Regions from separate parts of the Jutongia sp. genome, predicted to be linked through region 3. Evidence: predicted binding sites of a transcription regulator. Region 3 holds the regulator's gene; each other region holds the start of a gene.

Region 1 (7,424 bases), on a different contig from region 3:
ATATTTATCTGTTATTCACAAAATAATACCGAAAAAAAAGCATCAACTTTTATACTGACTGTCTAACACTTTATTCCAGATATCCTCCCTAAGCTTCTTCCATTTGTCGGAATGCTTTACATAATATAATGGACACAGCTTTCCTGTCACATCGTAATGGCGGATGATATCATCCGGCGATTCGATCTCATACCGGTCACAGAGCCAAGCACACAGACGGATCAGAGCGTGATATGTTTTCCGGTTAAATTTGCCGTTCTTGCGGGGATGACAACATTCAATAGAGATTGTATCACTGTTCCTGTCATTCGATGCATATGCGATCTCATCCAACGGAATACATTGAACAATCTCACCCTTCAGACCGATCACGAAATGACTGCTGACTTTATTGGAGCTTATCTCTTCCTGATCCTTACGGCTCTCAAAGTAATCCCTGTTTGCCTTGGCTCCGGTTCCGGGATTTGCCGTATAATGGATCACAATCCCCTTGACGTGCTTAAGCTTTGTCCCCGGTCTGGAATTAGGATTTGTTGTCAGGAAATCCTCAGTGATCTCCGGCTGCTCAACCCGGATCTTATCGTATGCCACTACCGGATGCTTCGCAAAGTAGCGGTTATAGATAAATCCGGTCACCGATAACACCATTCCAAGTAACGCTGCCGCAACAATCCCAGCCGCTGCTACCAGAATGATATTTCTTCTGAGCTGCTGTTTTTTCTTTCTGGTCAGTTTCTTCATGTTCTCTTCCTATAGAAAAGGGATGCCGTATAAGCACCCCTTTTGATCTTGGTAAATAAGATATCCAAATTACTCTTCTACGCTGTAGTTTGGAGCCTCCTTGGTGATATGAATGTCATGAGGATGACTTTCTCTTAAGGAAGCGGCTGAAATCTTAACGAACTTTGCCTTCTCCTGCAGTGCCGGAATATTCTCAGCACCACAGTATCCCATACCGGAACGGATACCACCGATCAGCTGGAATACAGTATCCTCAACAGTTCCCTTATATGCGACACGACCCTCTACGCCTTCCGGAACAAGCTTCTTGGCATTGCTCTGGAAGTAGCGGTCCTTACTTCCGTTCTCCATGGCAGAAATAGAACCCATGCCACGGTATACCTTATACTTACGACCCTTGAACAGCTCGAAGGTTCCCGGACTCTCGTCGCAGCCTGCAAAGATACTTCCCATCATGCAGACACTTGCACCTGCAGCTAAAGCCTTTGTCATATCTCCGGAATATTTGATACCACCATCGGCGATGATAGGCACACCATACTTGTTTGCAACCTCATAAGCATCCATGATCGCTGTAATCTGTGGCACACCAATACCTGCCACGACACGTGTGGTACAGATTGATCCAGGTCCGATACCGATCTTAACACAGTCAGCACCGGCTTCGATCAGATCTCTTGTTCCCTCTCCGGTTGCTACGTTACCTGCAATGATCTGCATATCCGGGAACTCCTTACGAATCATCTTGACACAGTTGAGTACATTCTTGCTCTGTCCATGTGCGGAATCCAGTACGATACAGTCAACATGCTTCTCAGCAAGAGCAGCCACACGGTCAAGTACATTCGCGGTAATACCAACAGCAGCACCACAGAGAAGGCGTCCCTGTGCATCCTTTGCAGCCAGTGGATACTTGATCTGCTTCTCTATATCCTTAATGGTGATCAGTCCTGTTAAGTTACCCTCATCATCAACGAGTGGGAGCTTCTCCTTGCGGGAAGCAGACAGGATCTTTTTCGCTTCCTCAAGAGTGATTCCCTGCTTTGCAGTGATCAGTCCGCGGGAAGTCATAGACTCCTCAATCTTCTTGGAAAAGTCTGTCTCAAACTTAAGGTCACGGTTTGTGATGATACCAACCAGCTTTGTTCCCTCAGTGATCGGTACACCGGAAATACGGAACTTCGCCATCAGCGCATTGGCATCCTCTAATGTATGCTGTGGTGACAAATAAAACGGATCTGTGATTACTCCATTCTCTGAACGCTTAACCTTATCAACCTCATCTGCCTGTGCTTCGATCGACATATTCTTATGAATAATACCGATTCCACCCTGTCTCGCCATGGCGATCGCCATACGGTTCTCTGTAACCGTGTCCATTCCTGCACTCATCATAGGAATGTTTAACTTGATAGATTTTGTCAGATGTGTCTCCAGAGACACCTGATTAGGAATAACTTCAGAATACTGTGGTACTAAGAGCACGTCATCAAAGGTAATTCCCTCAGCAATAATCTTACCCATTTTATTATCCTCCTTATCATTTTGTGTATTAGCAAACACGCAGGGGGTATTCCTGCGTGTCTAAAACATTACTATAAATATTTGAAAAATTATACACCTTTTTTATGGTAATTGTCAACAACAAAACGGCTGATTTTTAATCAATATGACCAAAAACAGCCGTTTTCACGTGCAAAAATAAATTATTCGTCTTTTATTTTACTGCGTGATTTCATTTTCATCTGATCTAACAGACGTTCATCCGGCGTAAAACGGATCCGGATATTTCCCTTCTCTCCCTTTGCCACGACAATATAATGGTGATCCTCTTCGTTACGGGAAGAATAATCCTGCTGTGGCAGATTCTGAAAACCATCCAGTGCATGAGATCCCTCCGGTGCCACGACCTCTACCTTTTCCAGATCAGTCCGGCACATGGTTTTTCTTGTATTCTGCGCAATAATTCGGTCAAAATCGATCTGCCCGTCCACAAAAACGTACTCGTAATCAATATGTGGATTTGGAAGAAAATAGATCATTACAATGTCTGCGATCACTGCCACCAGTAATCCAATGATCTTAAACATCCCGGGAGCTGCCACCAGTGCAAGAATCGGTAAAATGACACAGGCGGCCAACATAAGCCGCCTGCGCATTGATTCTTGCTGTGTCAACCGGGAGTGTACATATGTGTCTGAATACAATCCTTCGTTATACATAGCTTTCCTTTCGTAAACACCGGTTATGGGTGTTAAAACCTCTTATATTGTTGGAAGTTTCGCAGAAACTTCTAATGCAAAATTCTTTATGATACGCTATGTGGAAACTACCAATCACAAGTAGTTCCTAACAGCGGAAGTTTCGCAGAAACTTCTAATGCAAAATCTTTGATTTTGCTATTTACATCATACCCATTCCAGGAGCTCCACCTGCAGGCATTGCAGGAGCATCCTCCTTGATATTGGATACGACAGACTCTGTGGTCAAAAGTGTAGATGCAACACTCGTTGCGTTCTGAAGAGCACTTCTTGTTACCTTTGCAGGATCAACGATACCTGCCTGAACCATGTCAACATACTCCTCGGTCAGTGCGTTGAAGCCAACACCCGGCTCAGACTCACGAACCTTGTTGATGATAACAGCACCCTCAAGACCTGCATTGTATGCGATCGTAAACAATGGGGCTTCAAGTGCTTTCAGGATAATGTTGGCACCAGTCTTCTCATCGCCCTCAAGACCTGCAGCAAGCTTTGCAACCTCTTTAGAAGCATGAATGTAAGCAGATCCACCACCGGAGATGATACCCTCTTCTACAGCAGCTCTTGTTGCAGCCAGAGCGTCCTCCATACGAAGCTTAGCTTCCTGCATCTCTGTCTCAGTTGCAGCACCTACACGTACAACTGCTACGCCGCCGGCAAGTTTAGCCAGTCTCTCCTGAAGCTTCTCTCTGTCGAAGTCAGATGTTGTTTCCTCAATCTGAGCTTTGATCTGAGCGATACGTGCTGAGATTGCATCCTGATCACCGGCACCATCAACGATAACAGTGTTCTCCTTCTGTACCTTAACAGATTTAGCACGACCAAGCTGATCCAGTGTTGTCTCTTTCAGGTCAAGACCAACCTCATCAGAGATTACAGTACCACCTGTCAGGATTGCGATATCCTCAAGCATTGCTTTTCTTCTGTCACCATAGCCTGGAGCCTTAACAGCAACTACGTTGAAGGTTCCTCTCAGACGGTTGATAACGAGTGTTGTAAGAGCCTCGCCTTCAACATCCTCAGCAATGATCAGGAGCTTAGCACCGCTCTGAACGATCTCCTCAAGAAGAGGAAGGATTTCCTGAATATTAGAAATCTTCTTATCTGTGATAAGAATGTATGGATTGTCAAGGTTTGCTTCCATCTTATCCATATCTGTACACATATAAGCAGATACATAACCACGATCAAACTGCATACCTTCTACAAGATCAAGCTCTGTATGCATTGTCTTGGACTCCTCGATCGTAATAACACCATCATTAGATACCTTTTCCATTGCATCGGCAACCATCTCACCGACACTGTCATCACCAGCAGAAATAGCAGCAACACGTGCGATCTGATCCTTACCGGTTACCTTTGAGCTCATAGATGCGATTGACTCAACGGCACAATCACATGCCTTCTTCATTCCCTTACGGAGAATGATCGGGTTTGCGCCTGCTGCGAGGTTCTTCATACCCTCATTTACCATTGCCTGTGCAAGTACGGTAGCGGTTGTTGTACCATCACCTGCTACATCGTTTGTCTTTGTGGCAACTTCCTTTACAAGCTGTGCGCCCATGTTCTCGAAGCCATCCTCAAGCTCAATGTCCTTTGCGATCGTAACACCATCGTTTGTGATCAGTGGTGCACCGAATGACTTATCAAGTACAACGTTTCTTCCTTTTGGTCCCAATGTAACCTTAACGGTATCTGCAAGCTTATCTACACCTGCTTCCAAAGCAGCTCTGGCATCTGCGCCAAATTTAATTTCCTTAGCCATGTTTACAAATCCTCCTATCTAAATTATAACAGTCTCGTCACTGTATGCCTGATGCATTAGCCTTCAACCTTAGCTACGATATCATTCTGGCGTACGATAATGTACTCCTCATCCTCAAGCTTTACGTTTGTTCCGGCATATTTTGAATAAATAACCTTATCGCCGATTGCGACTTCCATCTTAACTTCGTTTCCATCAACAACTCCGCCCGGTCCTACAGCAATTACTTCTGCCTGCTGTGGCTTCTCCTGTGCATTTCCCGGAAGAACAATGCCGGATTTTGTGGTCTCTTCTGCTTCTAACTGTTTTAAAACAACTCTGTCACCCAATGGTACTAATTTCATGAAAATGACCTCCTTATTGACTATTTTACTATTAGCACTCACTCTATCCGAGTGCTAACCATAAACATAATATATTGCATTTCGTTTTATTCTGCAAGTTTTCCAAGTTAGTGATTTTATGTATTATGAAATATATTTTATTATTTCTTCCAATATCTCCTTTTTTCTCTTTTTATCTCTTTATTACATTTTCTTTGACTGTGCAGGTCAATTGCTATATAATCATTATACAATATGATGATTTTAATCCTGTCATACATTTTGATTCCACTATCATTATTTATATAGGAAAAGGAGGACATAATGAAAGAACAGCTTTATACCATCCCGGTAAATGATGCGTTCGCCGTAGACTGTGAATGTCCGGTCTGCTCCATGTACGATTCCCTGGAGAAGGATGCGATTGAATTTACCATGGGACCAAGCTATATGGAAGATGACATCCGTATGGAGACCAACAAGATCGGCTTTTGTACCCACCATGTGAAACAGCTTTACAAGCATCAGAACCGTCTCGGTCTTGCTCTGATCCTTCACACACACATGCAGCGCACCAACCGCGATCTGGAGGATCTGCTTTCTTCTGACAAGCCGGTCAAGAAAGGGCTGTTTGCCAAGAAGACAGAAAATGCTTCCCCGGTCACGGAATATATCGAGAATCTGAATCATTCCTGTTATATCTGCAACCGGATCGACCGGATCTTTGCCAGATATCTGGCAACCATCTATCACTGCTATGAGCATGACGAGGAGTTCCGCCGGAAGTTTGCTGCTTCAAAGGGCTTTTGCACGAAGCATTTCGGTATGCTTTACGAGGGTGCACCGTCAAGTCTTTCCGGCAAGCGCCTACCGGAGTTTATCAAGACTCTGAATGAGGTTTATCTGACCAACATGAAACGTGTTACGGATGATCTTGAGTGGTTTACCGACAAGTTTGACTACCGCAACGAGGACAAACCATGGAAGAACTCCAAGGACGCACTGCCCCGCAGTATGAATAAAACGAACAGTGTTCTTCCACAGTAACCGGATCCGGATGAAATATTTGTCGAACTGCAGGCAGATTACACATGTATCCTGTTACATAATCATTTTAATTTAAATATTACTTTCAATAACAATACCGGCAGATCATAGCAATATGACCTGCCGGTATTGTTTTGTATATTTTATTTCATTACGCCTTATGCATATCCTTATTTAACAGCTCCTTGATCTCCCGTGCTCTGTTCTTAATGCGATCATTGGCATCTCTGGAGATCAGCACTCTGGAGATCCAGCGGCTGGACTCCTCAAACTTGCCGATTCTTCTCGCAAGCTCAGCCAGAAGATAACTGACGGTTATCTCATCCATTCCGCACATCGGGAAGGACTCCTTGGAAAATGCCGTTTCAAAACCGGTATATGCATTCTCCAGCAGCTCCTTCTCCTGCTGCTTTAATTCCTTTAACTGTATCTTATAGTTTGGAAGCTCCTCCGAAAGCGACTCTGCCTTTCCGCGGCAGATCCACGCCATCTTCAGACAAGTATATGCCCGCTCGCTCTCCTTCGCCTTCTTGATGACGGTATTGAGCAGCGCGAGCTGGTGACGTTCCAGTGCATCATCATAGGTATAAATGCTGTCCGTGGCCGGAAGCCCCTTGAAATTTGCAGAGATATGTTCCCGTATCAGCCTTGCCTGTGCCGGCATCATAAACTTAAAGAAACGATCGAGTGCTGCATATCCGCAGTACGGACATGCCACTGCATCATATTTCAGACAGTCAACATACTGATACTTTGGGCGCAGATCCGTATCTGCCGCCAGAAGTTTTACCTTGCCGGTGCGAATCTTCTTAGAGTGAAACTCCTGATCGCATACCGGACAGACATATGTCTTCTCAAAAAGAAAATCTGCTTCTGTGGCTGCCGGTGCCTTTTTCTTTGCTTCCTGTGTATCATTTTCCTTCTTAGATGCATCCTCGAATACTTCTACCTTCTCCAATTTTCCCAGACCTAATTTTTCAAGACCGGAAAAAATGCCTTTCATGTAAACCCCTCCATTCTATGAATTGCTTATCATTTATTCGGACGGTAAGAACTCTTCAGGGATACGATCCGGTTAAATACCAGGTGATCCTTGGAGGAATCCTTAGAATCCACACAGAAATACCCGTGACGGACAAACTGGAAACTCTCTGTCGGCTCTGCCTCTGCAAGTGCAGGCTCAACGAAACAGTTATCCATAACGGTCAGAGAATTTGGATTCAGATTGATGCTGCCATCCTCATTGTATACACCCTTCTCCTCGTCAACGATATTCTCGTAGAG
Region 2 (7,424 bases), on a different contig from region 3:
CTTCTGCTGCAGCTGACGGACCGCCTTGTGAACAACCGTCGGCACTGCCTCCTTATTAATCGTCACATTCTTAATATAATCATAAAATATATCACTACGTCTTGCATAAAATGCGGAGGATACAATCTCATCGTTGGAATATCCGTACTTTTCCTCCGTCTCATACGCCAGATGCTCTGCCCGCACACCGTTCAGTCCGGTCTCACGCATCGTATTCAGTCCACTCAGCACAACAATATTTCTGCTCTTATCAATAATCTCCTTAATTCTTTCTGCAATCTTCTCCATAACACATCCCCCTCTGCCAATTACTCGCCAAGGTAAGTGCAAATACTCTCCACCGCTTTATCAATACCGGCAATATCACTGCGGACAACCATGTCATAGTTGGTCAGATTCGTCCACTTTTCACCCACATGATAATTGTAGTAGTTCGCACGGCGCTTATCATTCTTTAAAATAATCTCCCCTGCTTTCTTCTCGCTCTCACCGTAAACATCAACGACACGCTTGAGACGATAATCCAAAGAAGCCTGTACAAATACGTTAAAAATATTGACCCGCTCCTTTAATACGTAGTCGGCACATCTGCCAACAATAACACATGGTCCGTCATCGGCAACCTTACGGATCACATCGGACTGTGCCAGGAAAATTCTGTCATCCAGAGACAACCCGGAAAATCCAAAGTCCTGATTCCCGTAAACATTAATTCCCATTGCCAGAGAATATAAAAGGCTGTTCGTTGCCTTATCCTCTGCCTTTGCAAAGGTCTCCTCCGCAAATCCGCTCTCCTTTGCAGCACGCGTGATTAACTCGTTGTCATAAAACGGGATACCATAATGCCCGGCAAGCTTCTGACCAACCTCTCTGCCGCCACTGCCATACTGTCTGCTGATTGTAATTACTTTGTTCATATAAAGGCCCCCTTTTCACGTTCACATAAACAATTTTATAGATTTATTATACATCATTTTGGTTATTTTCACAAGGATTTTTATATTTTATTGTCATTTATTGTGAAATATTCCTAATTATTTCGTGTTAATTTGGTAATATTTTTAATACTACGTTTTTCTCGTTCTATGTTTTCTCATGGAATATTTTTTGTCTTCGGAAACAGATTTCCCAATATACAAAAGGACGCTGATATCTCTATCAACGCCCTTGTCAATTTACAAAAAGATTAGCATACCGGTTTCATTTTGTAAATACTTATTATTGCATCATTACTCCACCGGTGCGATGCTCGGGATCTGTACATCGGCATCCACATCTGCGCTGTAGTCCACGCCATCAATGCAGAATCCGAAAATCTCATAGAACTCCTGCCAGTATCCTTCCAGATCTGTCACTTCCTCGAGATTGTCCTGATCAATCTTCTCCCAGATTGCAGCGACTGCCTCCTGCACCTTCGGCTCCATCTCCCAGTCATCCATGCGGATCAGACGGTTCTCATCGGTCACCACCTCGCCACCATTACAGAGACGGTCATGGATCATGCGGTACATCTGCTCAATACAGCCCTCCTGCACATTCTGCTCCTTCATCACCTTGAACAAGATCGCCAGATACAATGGCACGATCGGAATGGCTGCGCTGGACTGTGTCACAACTGCCTTATTCACGGAAACGTATGCCTCCACGCCGTCAACCTCTTCCTGAATCTTGTCTGCAGAAGCGTAAAGATCCTTCTTTGCCTGTCCAATAGAGCCTTCCTTATAGATCGGATAAGTCAGCTCCGGTCCGATATAGGAATATGCAACCGTCTTGGCACCGTCCGCAAGAACACCGGCATCCTTCAGTGCCTTGATCCAGAGGATCCAGTCCTCGCCGCCCATAACCTTGATCGTGTTGTTGATCTCCTCCTGTGTCGCCGGCTCGATCGTCGCTTCCGTAAGCTGGTTGCTGCGCAGATCAATCGTGCGGTTTGTGTACGCCTCACCGGTTGTCTTAAGTACAGACTTGTATGTCACTCCGTCCGGAGCCGTACGGCGCGGTGCCGCAATACTGTAGATCACCATGTCTACCTGACCGAGATCCTTTTTGATCGTCTCAATGGTCTGCTCCTTCATCTCTGCAGAATACGCATCACCGTTCAATGTCTTCGCATACAACCCGTCCGCCTGTGCGATCTGCTCAAACGCTGCTGTATTATACCATCCCGCTGTTGCTGTTCTCTTGCCCTTTGCCGGCTTATCAAAAATAATTCCGAGCGTATCTGCGCCGCAGGAATATGCTGCCGCAATACGGGAAGCAAGTCCGTATCCCATGGAACAGCCGATCACAAGAACCTTCTTCGGTCCTACTGTCTTAGGCTGTGCCTTTACATAATCAATCTGTGCCTGTACTGCTGCGCGGCATCCTGCCGGATGTGCCGTGGTGCAGATAAATGCTTTTACCTTTGGTTCAATTACCATGAAATAACCCTCCATAAACACTATTTCCTAAATATACAACAAAAATCGCAGAATCCATAAGAATCCTGCGATGCGGTCAAGCAGGATACGGGAGTCGAACCCGCCTCCTCAGCTTGGGAAGCTGATATACTACCGATGTACTAATCCTGCACAGAAGCCTGTAGTTTCTGCTCCTCTTCATTTTATACATATTGCTTTTGTTTGTCAAATATAAAAAGGACAAAACAACACCCGGTCAGAAACCTTTCGATTCCTGACCGGGTGCAATTTTATTGGCATGAATGGGTATCACTCACCGCCTTAGCGGTGCAACTGCTTTATCCCTCAATAGCGATGGTCTTGGTTTGTTCAACCGCCGGCTGTGGTTCCTTCTTTGGGACGGAAATCTTCAGGATACCATCCTCAAACTTCGCTTTGATATCCTCCTCGGTAACCTCCTCACCAACATAGAAGCTACGGCTGCAGCTTCCGTAATATCTCTCACGGCGAAGGTACTTGCCGCTCTTGTCATCCTTCTCATCGTTCTCGGATTTCTTCTCTGCGCTGATGGTCATGTAACCGTCCTTCAATTCGGCCTTGACATCCTCTTTCTTATACCCTGGCAGATCTATATCAAGCTCATAACCGGCATCTGTCTCTTTCACATCGGTCTTCATAGCGCTTGGCGTCGGGGTTGCATAATGAATCACATTCATTGGTCTTGCAAAATCATCAAACAGATCATCAAATAAATTCTCTCCAAAAATACTAGGCATCAACATAAGTCATTCCTCCTTCAATTAAACCTTATTGAACTGTTCTTCTCAGAGCAAGTAGGATGAAGTCCCGGTCATTTCTGACTTCCTATTACCTCTTCCCTTGTTCTGTAATATGTTATACCACTTTTATTAGCACTCGTCAAGAGCGAGTGCTAATAATTTTTGTGAAAGTTTTGTGAACTGCTTTTTATTCAATTCCACGAATGCGTTCTATCACGCTGCCCTGCCCGGACAACCTCTTCCATGCTGCCACCGGAATGACAACACACACGATTACCGTTACAAGCGCCGCTCCCAGAAGCGGAACAACCGGCACGCAGAATGCAACCTGACAATAGTTCATAGACTGATAAATCTCGTAAACAGCTGCCATGCCAACGGACATTGTCACAAGCCATGCTCCCCCTGCATACAGGATTCCCTCCCGGATCAGCATCTTAAGTATCTGCCACTGCGTCATCCCGATACTTTCCATGACTGAGAGCTCGGTTCGTCTGTTCTGTATATTTACCACAAAGGTGTTCATATAATTCATAGTTCCAATAAATGCAAGGATCAACACAATCCCCATACCGATCTGAGGCATATTCCCCTGTGCCTTTCGCATCTCATCTGCCTCCTCGAGCTTGGATTCCCAGGAAAAATTTCGTGTATTGGCATCTTTTTTCAGAATTGCCAGAATCTCTTCCTCCGTCCTACGGTCATACTCCTTCTTATACCGGATCCCTGTCTTTAGGATAAATGCTTTCGCATCAAATGCCTTTACCACCTGATCACTGACAATGAGCGTTGGCGGATATCCTAAAAGTGCCGTGTAATACGAATCATCCGTCACACCTGACACTGTAAAGCTTTTACTCTTTTTAAGATTCCGATAGAGCGTGCATGTCACTGTTTTGCCGATAAGATCTTTATCCGCAAGCTCCACACCATTTCGGTAAACAATACACACCTTTCCCGCGAGAAAATCGTTTTTGGACACCGGCATGTCGAGCGTCTGATTCAGATGATCAAATTCGTCCTCGTCGATGCCAAGCATACTTGTTCCAAAGTTCTCCGGATGCTCTTTGTACTCCTTTCGATCCTTTTTATAAGGAATGCTCATCCATTTTGCATAAAATTCCTTCATCCACTTTTCCATAAGATCCGGTTCCCACGGAATCGTAATTTCCGAAAATACAATGGAATGCATTTCGGCAACACCTTGATTACTGCTAATCGACTTCTCGATGGAGCCGGTCAGAATATCCTTCCGATCCTTTGCTTTTTCCTTTATGCCGGTATCATTCTTAATGACGAGATCTGTGTTCATACTATTCGATACGATTGTGCGCGCCGCCTGACTGGAGATCAATGTAACAACGCAAAGATACACCGACAGACTCATCGCCAGAGACACAAGCACCATCGCCGTCCGCTTCTTATCCTTTACAAACTGCTCCCAGGAAATCCGCGCAATCACATTCCCCCGTGCCGCTTTCCTGCCGCTTCTTATCCCAGTTCCTTTCCTTCGGGACACCTTCATTCCAGCCCCCGGACGATATCCAAGCGCTTCTATCGGAGAAACCTTTGCTGCCTTGCGCACCGGTTTCCAACCCGCCAGACTGATCGTGATACCCGCCAGCAATACGGTCACCACCAGAACCGCCGGATGAAACTGCACTCCGATTCCATCAATATATCCACTTTGGATTCCGAGATTTTTCACGATCACCGGGATCAGAAAGAACGAAACGAACGCCCCCGTTACACAGCCGGTTCCTATCCCCATCGATCCTATCAGAAGCAGCTGCTCTTTGAGCATCACCTTGATCTGCCGTTCTGTCATACCGATTGTCTGAAGCAGTCCATAATGTCTTACTCTGCCTGCCACCGAAAGATACATGATATTATAGATCAGCAAATAAGCACACAGACAGGTAACAAAGATCAGTCCGATCAATCCTCCAAGGATCTCAACCGATTCTCCCAGATCTGAGACAAAGAAAAGAGCCTGCTGTTTCCCCAGTTTCATACTTTTTATAAATGCATTCTGCGTCTTCTTTGTCATCAGTCTCTGCCGAAAGTCCATGAAATATCTTCCTGATGCAGCATCGGAGCGCTTCCATCCCGACTTTTCATAAAACGCTTTGGACATATAGAACATCTTCTTCGTTCCATAGCCATCCCATATGCCACTGATCCGAAAGGTGCCTTTCTGAACACCATCGTATACGCCATACGTCACTGTGATCGAATCGCCGACTCCTAGCTCGTCATATCCACATTTCTCCAATGCTTCTCTGGTCACCATGATCTCATCTTCCGCAACCGGGTATTCCCCCTCCAGCTTCTCTCTCGCCGGTTTCATCATCTTCGACCAGTAATTCTCATCCGCCCAGCCAAGCCCAACACTCGGCGTATCATCGCGGTCTGTTTTCTCGATCCACCCACAGATGCCAAGAAAACCGGTCAGTGTAATATCCGGATTATTCTCACATTTCTGTGCCTGCTCATCCGTCACACCATACATGAGCGCATCAAACTTTGCCCCGGACATCCGGATGTTTTGAATCTTCAGCATTTTGAAGTAAGTGACACCCACCGTAAATATCGTAAATATCATGAAGGAGGAAAGAAAAACCGCAAGAAACATTGTCGCTGTTCTCCTTCGTCCGGTCTTTAGGGAATGACGTGCCATCCGCTTAACAACAGCGTTGTTAGTATTCTTAAGCATCCGGATCACTTCCCTTCTCTAAACCCCCGATGATCCTGCCATCTTCAATATGTACAATGCGGTCAGCAAGTTGTGCAATGTCCCTGTCATGTGTAATAAGAATCAGTGTCTGGCAAAACTGTTTTGATGCCGTCTTTAGAAGTCCAAGTACGTCGTGACTCGTTGCAGAGTCAAGATTACCCGTCGGCTCGTCCGCCAATATGATCGCAGGCTTCGCCGCAAGCGCTCTGGCAATTGCCGCCCGTTGCTGCTGCCCTCCCGACAGATTCCCCGGTAATGCGTCTCTCTTCTCGGTCAGCCCCAAAAGTCCCAGAATCTCATCCACATACGCAGTATCGACCCTTCTCCCATCTAACTCGACCGGTAGAATCACATTCTCGTAAACATTCAGATCCGGAACCAGATTATAATTCTGAAAGATGAAGCCGATCTTCCTGCGGCGGAAAACGGCAAGCTGATCCTTCTTCAGCCCCTGAATACTCTTCCCCTCCACATACACCTCTCCCTCCGTCGGTATATCAAGTCCCCCGAGCATATGCAGCAGTGTACTTTTGCCGGAGCCGCTCTTGCCGATGATCGCCACAAATTCATGCTCCTTCACACAAAAATCAACGCCATCCAATGCCCGGATCGTGTTCTTACCCATTTGGTAATATTTCTTTAGATGATTGGTTTGTACAATATAATTGTCCATTGGTCTGCCTCCTTATTTTGATATTCACAGAATACCCGGTAAAAATCACAAACCTGTCTCAATTACGAAATATCACAATATTGTGATCACACCTTGTCCTGAGCATCCCGCCATGGAAGGTACAGACGGAACTCTGCACCCTCTCCCGGCTCCGACTCCACTTCTATGTAACCCTTCTGCAATTCCATAATCCTGCGTGCAAGATACAAACCAATCCCAACTCCCGGCTTATCGTGAACCTCCGGTTCCCGGTAGAATCTCGTAAAGATCTCCGCCTGTCTCTCCGGCACAATTCCCTTTCCGGTATCCGAAATACTGATCTTCAAGAAGATTTCCTGTCTCGTCAATGCGACATGAATCTCACCGCCGGACTCCGTGTACTTCACTGCATTGTCCAGAATATTAAAAACAGCCTCCTGCGTCCACCTGCCATCATGATCGATCATCACTTCTCCACTGCTCTCCATGAAAAGGTCGATCTGTTTCACTGCTGCATCCGGAACAACCGCTGCCACAGCCCGCCGCAGCGTCTCACAAATATCACCCGGTTCCTTCTGTATCTGCAGGATCCCCGTCTCCAGCCGGGACATTTTCACCATACTCTGCATCAGAAAATCGAGCCGCTCCACCTGAGTCTGCAGCTTCTTAAGGAATTGTCGTCCGTCCTCCGAAAGTTCCTCCTCACCAAGAAACTCTATATATAGTTTCATGTTGGAAACCGGTGTCCTCGTCTGATGAGAAATATCCGAGATCAGTCCTTTGATCTGCACCCGCTCTCTCCGGCTCTCCTCGGACTTACGCTGAAACAAATGTGCCGCCCTTGCTAACTGCGTCTC
Region 3 (7,424 bases):
ACCACCACCAAGGTCATAAACCATGATCTTCTGCTCTTTCTCGTTATCAAGACCATATGCAAGCGCTGCTGCAGTTGGCTCGTTGATGATACGCTTTACATCAAGACCTGCGATCTTACCGGCATCCTTTGTTGCCTGACGCTGTGCATCGTTGAAGTATGCAGGAACTGTAATAACAGCCTCTGTAACCTTCTCACCGAGATAATTCTCTGCATCTGCCTTCAGCTTCTGAAGGATCATTGCGGAAATCTCCTGTGGAGAATACTTCTTATCATCGATTGCAACGCGGTAATCGGTACCCATATGTCTCTTGATAGAAGAGATTGTCTTGTCAGCGTTTGTTACTGCCTGACGCTTTGCCGGCTCACCGACAAGTCTCTCACCGGATTTTGAAAATGCTACAACAGATGGTGTTGTACGTGCGCCCTCTGTATTTGTTACGACAACCGGTTTTCCACCTTCCATAACAGCGACGCATGAGTTTGTTGTTCCTAAGTCAATACCAATAATCTTTCCCATTGTTTTGTCCTCTCTTTCTCTATAATTCTTCTTTCATTGCTCTATCTTAAATTAACTGACTACCTTTACCATACTGTGGCGTACGACAGAATCCTGATACATATATCCCTTCTGCAATTCCTCTGCCACCGTTCCGCTTTCCATATCCTCTGACTCGACGGTCATAACCGCATTATGGAAATTCGGATCAAATTCCTGTCCCACTGCCTCGATCGGCTTGACTCCGATCTCATCCAGTGCTCCGAGCATCTGCTTGTAAACAAGCTCGATACCGTCTGCAAATGGCTTTCCCTTTTCCTCCTCCGGCATGGAAGCAAGACCTCTTTCAAAGTTATCAATGACCGGAAGGATCTTTTCAACCACTGACTTTGCACCGATCTCAAACATCTGGCTCTTTTCTTTTTCGGAGCGCTTCCGGAAGTTCTCGAACTCGGCAAGCTGACGCATTCTTGCATCCTCTAACTCAGCGATCTTTTCCTCCAGCTTGGAACTTTTCTTCTTGCCAAAGAGTGATTTCTTCTCTTCGCCAACGGCTTCTTTATCTTCAGCCACAGCTTCCTTCTCTTCTGCCTCACCGGCAGTCTCTGCTGTCACCTCACTGTCCTTTGTTGTTTCCTCTGTGTTCTCTGTCGTTGTCTCTTCTGTCATGTCCTGATTTGTTTCTTTCTCCTGACTCACCTTCTACCACCTCTCTTAAGCCATCCTCTGTGACTTACTTTTTGTCTTTAAATATGTCATCTAACTGCTCCATCATGGACTGCAGTGTAGCAACTACCTTGTCATAATCCATTCGCTTCGGACCTACGATCCCGACCTTGCCGTAAACACCATCGTCAATCCGGTAGGTCGCTGTTACCAGCGAACAATCCTTCATGGACTCAACCTGCGTCTCACCGCCGATGTAAACCTGTATGGCGTGGTTATCATCGTTCTGTCCGACCGGCTCCTGTTCGATCCATTCGTTTAAGTCCTTCTTCTCCTCAAATGCACTTAAGATCTGTGCTGCATTGGACTTGTCTGCAAGTTCCGGATACTTCAGAATATTTGTTGCTCCACTTGTGTAGATCTCCAGATCCTCATCCTCCGTCAAAGCACTGCCGATAATCTCAAGAACCGAATCGATCACACTGTTGTGTGCTCCCATCTGTTCCTTGATCTTCTGTATCACGGCAAGATTCATATCCATGACATCCAGACCATTTAAGGTTGTATTCATAATGAAGTTTAACCGAAGCAATGTCTCCTGATCCATGGAATCCTCCATATGGATCATTTTGTTCTTGACTACGTTGTTGTCCAAAACGATCACGACAAGAAGGCTTCTCTCATCCACCAGCGTAAGCTGAATGAACTTGACCTTCTTGGAGGCGTACCGCGGTCCCGAAACCATCGTGGCGTAATTCGTATTGACCGCCAGAAGCTTCGCAACCCGCTTGAGAAGATCATCGATCTTACCGGCCTTCTCTGTAAGCTCCGCTTTCATGTCATGCACTTCCTGTGCCTTGTCGTCCAACATCGTGTCAACGTAAAGACGGTAACCCTTATCGGAAGGAATACGTCCTGCCGAGGTATGCGGCTGTAAAATGTATCCCATCTCCTCCAGATCAGACATCTCATTTCGGATGGTAGCGGAACTGAGATTCAGATCAGAGTACTTGGAAATCGTTCTGGATCCTACCGGCTCACCCGTCTCTAAATATGTCCGGATAATCGCCTGAAGTATTTTAAGCTTTCTTTCATCCAGCTCCAAACTATCACTCCCTTGTCTTTATTTGTTAGCACTCTTTGAGGTGGAGTGCTAACATCTAATTAGTAAGATAGCACTATCATTTTTTATTGTCAAGATATTTTTGCTAATTTTTTCAGTTTTTTTCATGTTTCTTGCAAAACAGCCGAAATACCATATATAATAATGACACAAAGATGTTTGCCGGATCACCGAGATCATACAACAATCCGGTGCATTTATTATAGAAAGAATCACGATCTATTTATAGAAAGGTTTGGAATACATTATGGCAGATCCTATCATCACATCGACTAATACAGGCAACAGAGGAAATAATTTGACTATGACCGGAAACCAGGCTGCTGCCCGCAATAATCCGGGACAGGCAGGCCGCTCCGTCGGACAGATGAGCAGCTACGGTGTTGCAAGAAGCGGCATGAACCAGATCCGCCAGGGCGATGTGATCCGTGGGGAGATTTCCGACCTGCGCAACAATGAGATCACCATTACATTGGAAAATAATACGCTGATCAAGGGGCAGATTGCGGACAGTTCTTCCCTTTCCATCGGGCAGACTGCCGCCTTCCGCCTATCTTCCGTCTCTCCCTCCGGCGTTATGCTGGATGCGATTCCAAACAGCTACACAGAGACAGAGCTGACGCTGATCAACAAGGCTCTGGAGGAGGCATCTCTTCCGGCCACAGAGCGCAACCAGTCTGCCGTCAAGGCACTGATGGACAATCTGATGCCGATCAACAAACAATCGATCCAGCAGCTGATGCAACAGGCATATGATCTTGGTACGGATGACATGGAAACGCTCTGTCTGATGAACCGCAAGCAATACCAGGTTACCGCAGACAGCGTGGCACAGTTCAGTGCGTATCGTAACGGCACGCACTCGCTTCTTGCCCGTGTAGAAACCTTCTCCAACCAGATTCCGGAGCTTTTAGAGACTCTTGCCGGAAACGGTCCGTCCAACATTGTTGCGATGTTTGGCGAGAAGCTTTTAAGTATTGCACTTGCAGACGATGATTCCGCTGCAGCCGGTCGCACGAACGCAGACACCGCTTCCGCGCTCCCGACGATCGCGGATCTGTCGGAGGCTGATCTTTCTTCCTTAAAGACAATGCTTTCAGAAACACCGATGACCGACGAACAACTGGCTGCTTTTCAATCAGGCACCATGACCGGCAAGGAGGCGGCTCTGCTGATCCAGAAGGCGATTACAGGACAGACGATTGTTCTTTCGGAACATTGTCCTGCCGCCGAACTGCAGGCAAAATCTGACGAGATCCTTCAATTATTAAATCCGCAGCCGGCTTCTTCCCTGTCCGGGGAATTAACCACATTAGAAAGCGTTCTTTCCGGAAAAATCGCGGAAAGCACAGAAACAGATGCCATTTTACCGGACGCTTCCTCCGATGCAGCAAACAGCAACGCTGCAGAAGCCTCCGCCGATTCCGTATCCGCACGTTCCTTTGCCGGACGCCTGTTTCATAACCTGTCCGATGCCGCCAGGTCGTCTTTCCAGAATATCAATGAGATGTTAGCCGCCCCGCACGAGGGTTCTGCCAATATCACTCATACCCCTGCCGTTATCGACACGCTCCTTTCCGGTGTCACATCCTTTGGCAGACAAAACAGCCAGCTTTTCCTGCAGCTTACTCCCGAAATGCGCTCTGAGCTTGCCCGTTATCTGCATGGTATGGGTGTTGATTCCGGGATCACTGACCGCGTTTTATCCGGTGACATCTCTGCCACAGATACACTTGCTGCGATCAAAAACAGTATCGCACATTCCGACAGCGCCCTGACACAGAATCTGTTTCAGACCGAAGCATTCCGGACACTGTTTCAAAATGTGCTGCTTGACAGCTTTACGATCTCCCCGCACCGGCTTGCCAAAACAAACGAGCCGGACTCGTTCTATCAGTCTATGGAGCAGAAAATGAACTCCTTTGAGACGCTGATCAATACCACGCTTTCCGGCAGCGATTCCGGGCAGCTTTCCGGTCAGGCTCATGATATGCAGGGCAACATTGACTTTATGAAGTCCTTAAACCAGGCATTTGCCTATATGCAGCTTCCTCTGAAGCTGCAGAACCAGAACGCGCACGGAGATCTCTACGTCTATACCAAAAAGGATAAAATGAAGCAGAATCCGCAAAAGCTGAGTCTGATGCTTCATCTGGAAATGGATCACCTCGGTACCGTCAATGTCCGTCTGGAAAAGGATCATCAGAATATCAAGGCTGATTTTCATCTGGAAAAGGAGGATTCCCTTCGCCTGATCGAACGCAATACACATCTTCTGACCGATTCTCTCACTGAAAAAGGCTATACCTGTCAGGTTCAGGTACAGCCTCTTACACAGTCGGAAACGCCGGTTCAGGATTTTCTCAACGCAAAGGTAACACCGTCTGCATCCCATGAAATGAAACGGTTCTCCTTTGATATCCGGGCATAAAAGATTAAAAGCAGTTCTTTGCCCTTATACACTACTCTTGTGCCTTTTCTATCCGTTATCAAAAAGGCGGTACCCGTTTCCTGAGTACCGTCTTTTTTCAAACTATCACAAAAATATTCCACAACGCGAATATTCCTCTTTGATCTGTTCTTTATTATTCTGCCGCAACATTTTCCTGCGCCTCAGCCCGTTTATATTCCTCCTCCATCTCCTCGAAGATGTAGTCAAATACAGCAGGCATCCCGGTAAATGTACATCCATAATGATACAGACCGTCCTCACTCTTACTCTGGCGGATGATCTGGATCACACAGTTGATCGCATTCTGGCTGCTATGAAATTCCAGCCGGGAATTGAAATAAAACCCGATTGGCAAAACACTTTTGGTGACAAAGCCAATGCCGTCACGGCAGATATCAATGACCTCGATCGGTGCATTGATATTACTGACCTTTACATTATCCTGTTTGAAGATATCGGAAACCTCCAGATTCATCTTCACCGGGATCCGGATATTTCTTCTCTGTTCCGTCATGCTGCACCCCATTTCCTATTTAGCCCAAAACTTCCTTCAGAATCTTATTGACCATTCCAGGATCAGCCTTCCCCTGCATAGCCTTCATAGTCTGACCAACCAGGAAGCCGATCGCTTTCTTCTTACCGCTGTTGTAATCCTCAACGGACTTTGGATTGTCCGCAACGACCTTCTCGATCACCTCACGAAGAGCACCATCATCGGATACGGTCTTCAAGCCCTTCTCCTCAACATACTTCTCCGGATCAACATTATTCTTAAAGACCTCCTCGAACACTTCCTTTGCCACAGAGCTGTTGATCTCTCCGGCATCTGCCAGCTCGATCAGCTTTGCGAGATTCTCCGGTGCGAAGGAAATATCCTCTGCCTCCATCTCGTTCTCCTTCAGAAGGCGCATCGTCTCTACCATCAACCAGTTGGAAACCTTCTTTGGCTTATTGCAGATTGCTGTCGTAGCCTCAAAGATGTCTGCCATCTTCTTGGTTCCTGTGATGATCTCTGCATCATACTCAGGAATGTCATATTCCTTTTTGTAACGCTCCAGCTTTTCAGAGCGAAGCTCCGGCTGTCTGTCCTTTACTTCCTTTAACCACTCGTCGCTGATCACGATCGGAACAAGATCCGGCTCCGGGAAATAACGGTAATCCTGTGCATCCTCCTTGGAACGCATCGCATAAGAAGACTCCTTATTGTCATCCCATCTTCTTGTCTCCTGAATAACCTGACGGCCTTCCTCCAGAAGCTCGATCTGACGTGCTCTCTCACCCTCGATAGCATGAGAGATTGCTTTGAAAGAGTTCAAGTTCTTCATCTCGGTACGTGTTCCGAATTCTGTCGCTCCAACCTCTCTGACGGAAAGGTTGACATCGGCACGCATGGAACCCTCCTGAAGCTTACAGTCAGAAGCGCCAAGATACTGAATGATCATACGAAGCTTCTCCAGATAAGCAATTACCTCGTCAGCAGAACGCATATCCGGCTCGGATACGATCTCGATCAAAGGCACACCGGAACGGTTGTAATCAACCATAGAGCTGCCTGTCCAGTCATCATGCACCAGCTTACCGGCATCCTCCTCCATATGGATCTCATGGATTCCGACAGTCTTCTTGCCGGCAGCCGTCTCGATCTCAATGCCGCCGTTGCGGCAGATTGGCAAATACAGCTGGGAAATCTGATAGTTCTGTGGATTATCCGGATAGAAATAATTCTTCCGGTCAAATTTACAATACTGGGTAATACTGCAGTTTGTGGCAAGACCAACCGCAATCGCATACTCTACCACCTGCTTATTTAAAACTGGCAGAGAACCGGGCATACCGGTACAAACCGGGCATGTATGAGTATTCGGTGCTCCTCCAAACTCGGTAGAACAGCCGCAGAAAATCTTTGTTTTTGTCGCAAGCTCGACATGGACCTCAAGTCCTATCACAGTCTCATATTGTTTCATCTTTCCGGTCTCCTTTCTATTCTGCCAGAAGCGGGCTAAATGCCGGCTCTCTTGTCTGCTCGTATGCATATGCAGCCTGTATGATCTTCTTCTCCTGGAAGCAGTCACCGATCAGCTGTAAACCGATCGGAAGTCCCTTTGAGTCAACGCCGCAAGGAACAGAAATACCGGGAAGGCCTGCAAGATTGACAGAAATGGTATAAATATCGCCCAGATACATCTTGATCGGATCACTGAGACTCTCACCAAGCTTTGGTGCCGTTGTCGGTGCTGCCGGTCCAAGGATCATATCGTACTTCTCAAACGCCTTGTCAAAAGCTTTCTTGATCAGTGCCTTTGTACGAAGAGCCTTCAGATAATAAGCATCATAATAACCGGAGCTTAATACGAAGGAACCAAGCATGATACGACGCTTCACCTCTGCGCCAAAGCCCTCGGAACGTGTCTTTTTGTACATGTTGTGAAGTCCCTCATACTCTTTGGTACGATAACCGTACTTCACACCATCGAAACGCTCTAGATTGGAGCTTGCCTCTGCACAGGCGATAACATAATATGCCGGGATCGCATACTCTACAAGACTCAGTTCAAACTCCTCAACGATGGCACCCTTCTCCTCCAGCTTCTTTGCTGCGTTAAGAACGGCTTCCTTAACCTCAGGATCAAGCCCCTCTCCGAAATAATCCTTCGGAATACCGATCTTCATACCCTTCACATCATC

What was found. The regulator HrcA, encoded in region 3, represses chaperone genes, less so after heat shock. The targets are predictions, from matches to a motif close to TGTTAGCACTCNNNNNNNNNGAGTGCTAACA.
Region 1: a site for HrcA is predicted at 5,144-5,174, ahead of ACZLMD_RS03715 (co-chaperone GroES). Genes of this name have one in related genera too.
Region 2: a site for HrcA is predicted at 3,306-3,336, ahead of ACZLMD_RS01960 (Hsp20/alpha crystallin family protein). Genes of this name have one in related genera too.

What each region holds. Positions count from the first base shown of each region.
Region 1 covers NZ_DBLXSO010000010.1:16,884-24,307, forward strand. The annotation lists gene ACZLMD_RS03695 (peptidoglycan recognition protein family protein) at 43-741, opposite strand; gene guaB (IMP dehydrogenase) at 811-2,265, opposite strand; gene ACZLMD_RS03705 (DUF6106 family protein) at 2,448-2,963, opposite strand; gene groL (chaperonin GroEL) at 3,145-4,770, opposite strand; gene ACZLMD_RS03715 (co-chaperone GroES) at 4,827-5,114, opposite strand; gene ACZLMD_RS03720 (DUF6062 family protein) at 5,418-6,140, shown strand; gene ACZLMD_RS03725 (DUF2225 domain-containing protein) at 6,292-7,143, opposite strand; gene ACZLMD_RS03730 (glutamine--tRNA ligase/YqeY domain fusion protein) at 7,173-7,424, opposite strand, start outside.
Region 2 covers NZ_DBLXSO010000005.1:28,565-35,988, forward strand. The annotation lists gene ACZLMD_RS01940 (SIR2 family NAD-dependent protein deacylase) at 1-288, opposite strand, end outside; gene ACZLMD_RS01945 (cytidylate kinase-like family protein) at 309-917, opposite strand; gene fabV (enoyl-ACP reductase FabV) at 1,230-2,420, opposite strand; tRNA gene ACZLMD_RS01955 (tRNA-Gly) at 2,500-2,570, opposite strand; gene ACZLMD_RS01960 (Hsp20/alpha crystallin family protein) at 2,738-3,181, opposite strand; gene ACZLMD_RS01965 (FtsX-like permease family protein) at 3,366-5,894, opposite strand; gene ACZLMD_RS01970 (ABC transporter ATP-binding protein) at 5,887-6,588, opposite strand; gene ACZLMD_RS01975 (sensor histidine kinase) at 6,675-7,424, opposite strand, start outside.
Region 3 covers NZ_DBLXSO010000047.1:3,240-10,663, forward strand. The annotation lists gene dnaK (molecular chaperone DnaK) at 1-519, opposite strand, end outside; gene grpE (nucleotide exchange factor GrpE) at 571-1,167, opposite strand; gene hrcA (heat-inducible transcriptional repressor HrcA) at 1,232-2,269, opposite strand; gene ACZLMD_RS10480 (flagellar hook-length control protein FliK) at 2,535-4,718, shown strand; gene ACZLMD_RS10485 (PilZ domain-containing protein) at 4,873-5,253, opposite strand; gene gatB (Asp-tRNA(Asn)/Glu-tRNA(Gln) amidotransferase subunit GatB) at 5,273-6,703, opposite strand; gene gatA (Asp-tRNA(Asn)/Glu-tRNA(Gln) amidotransferase subunit GatA) at 6,720-7,424, opposite strand, start outside.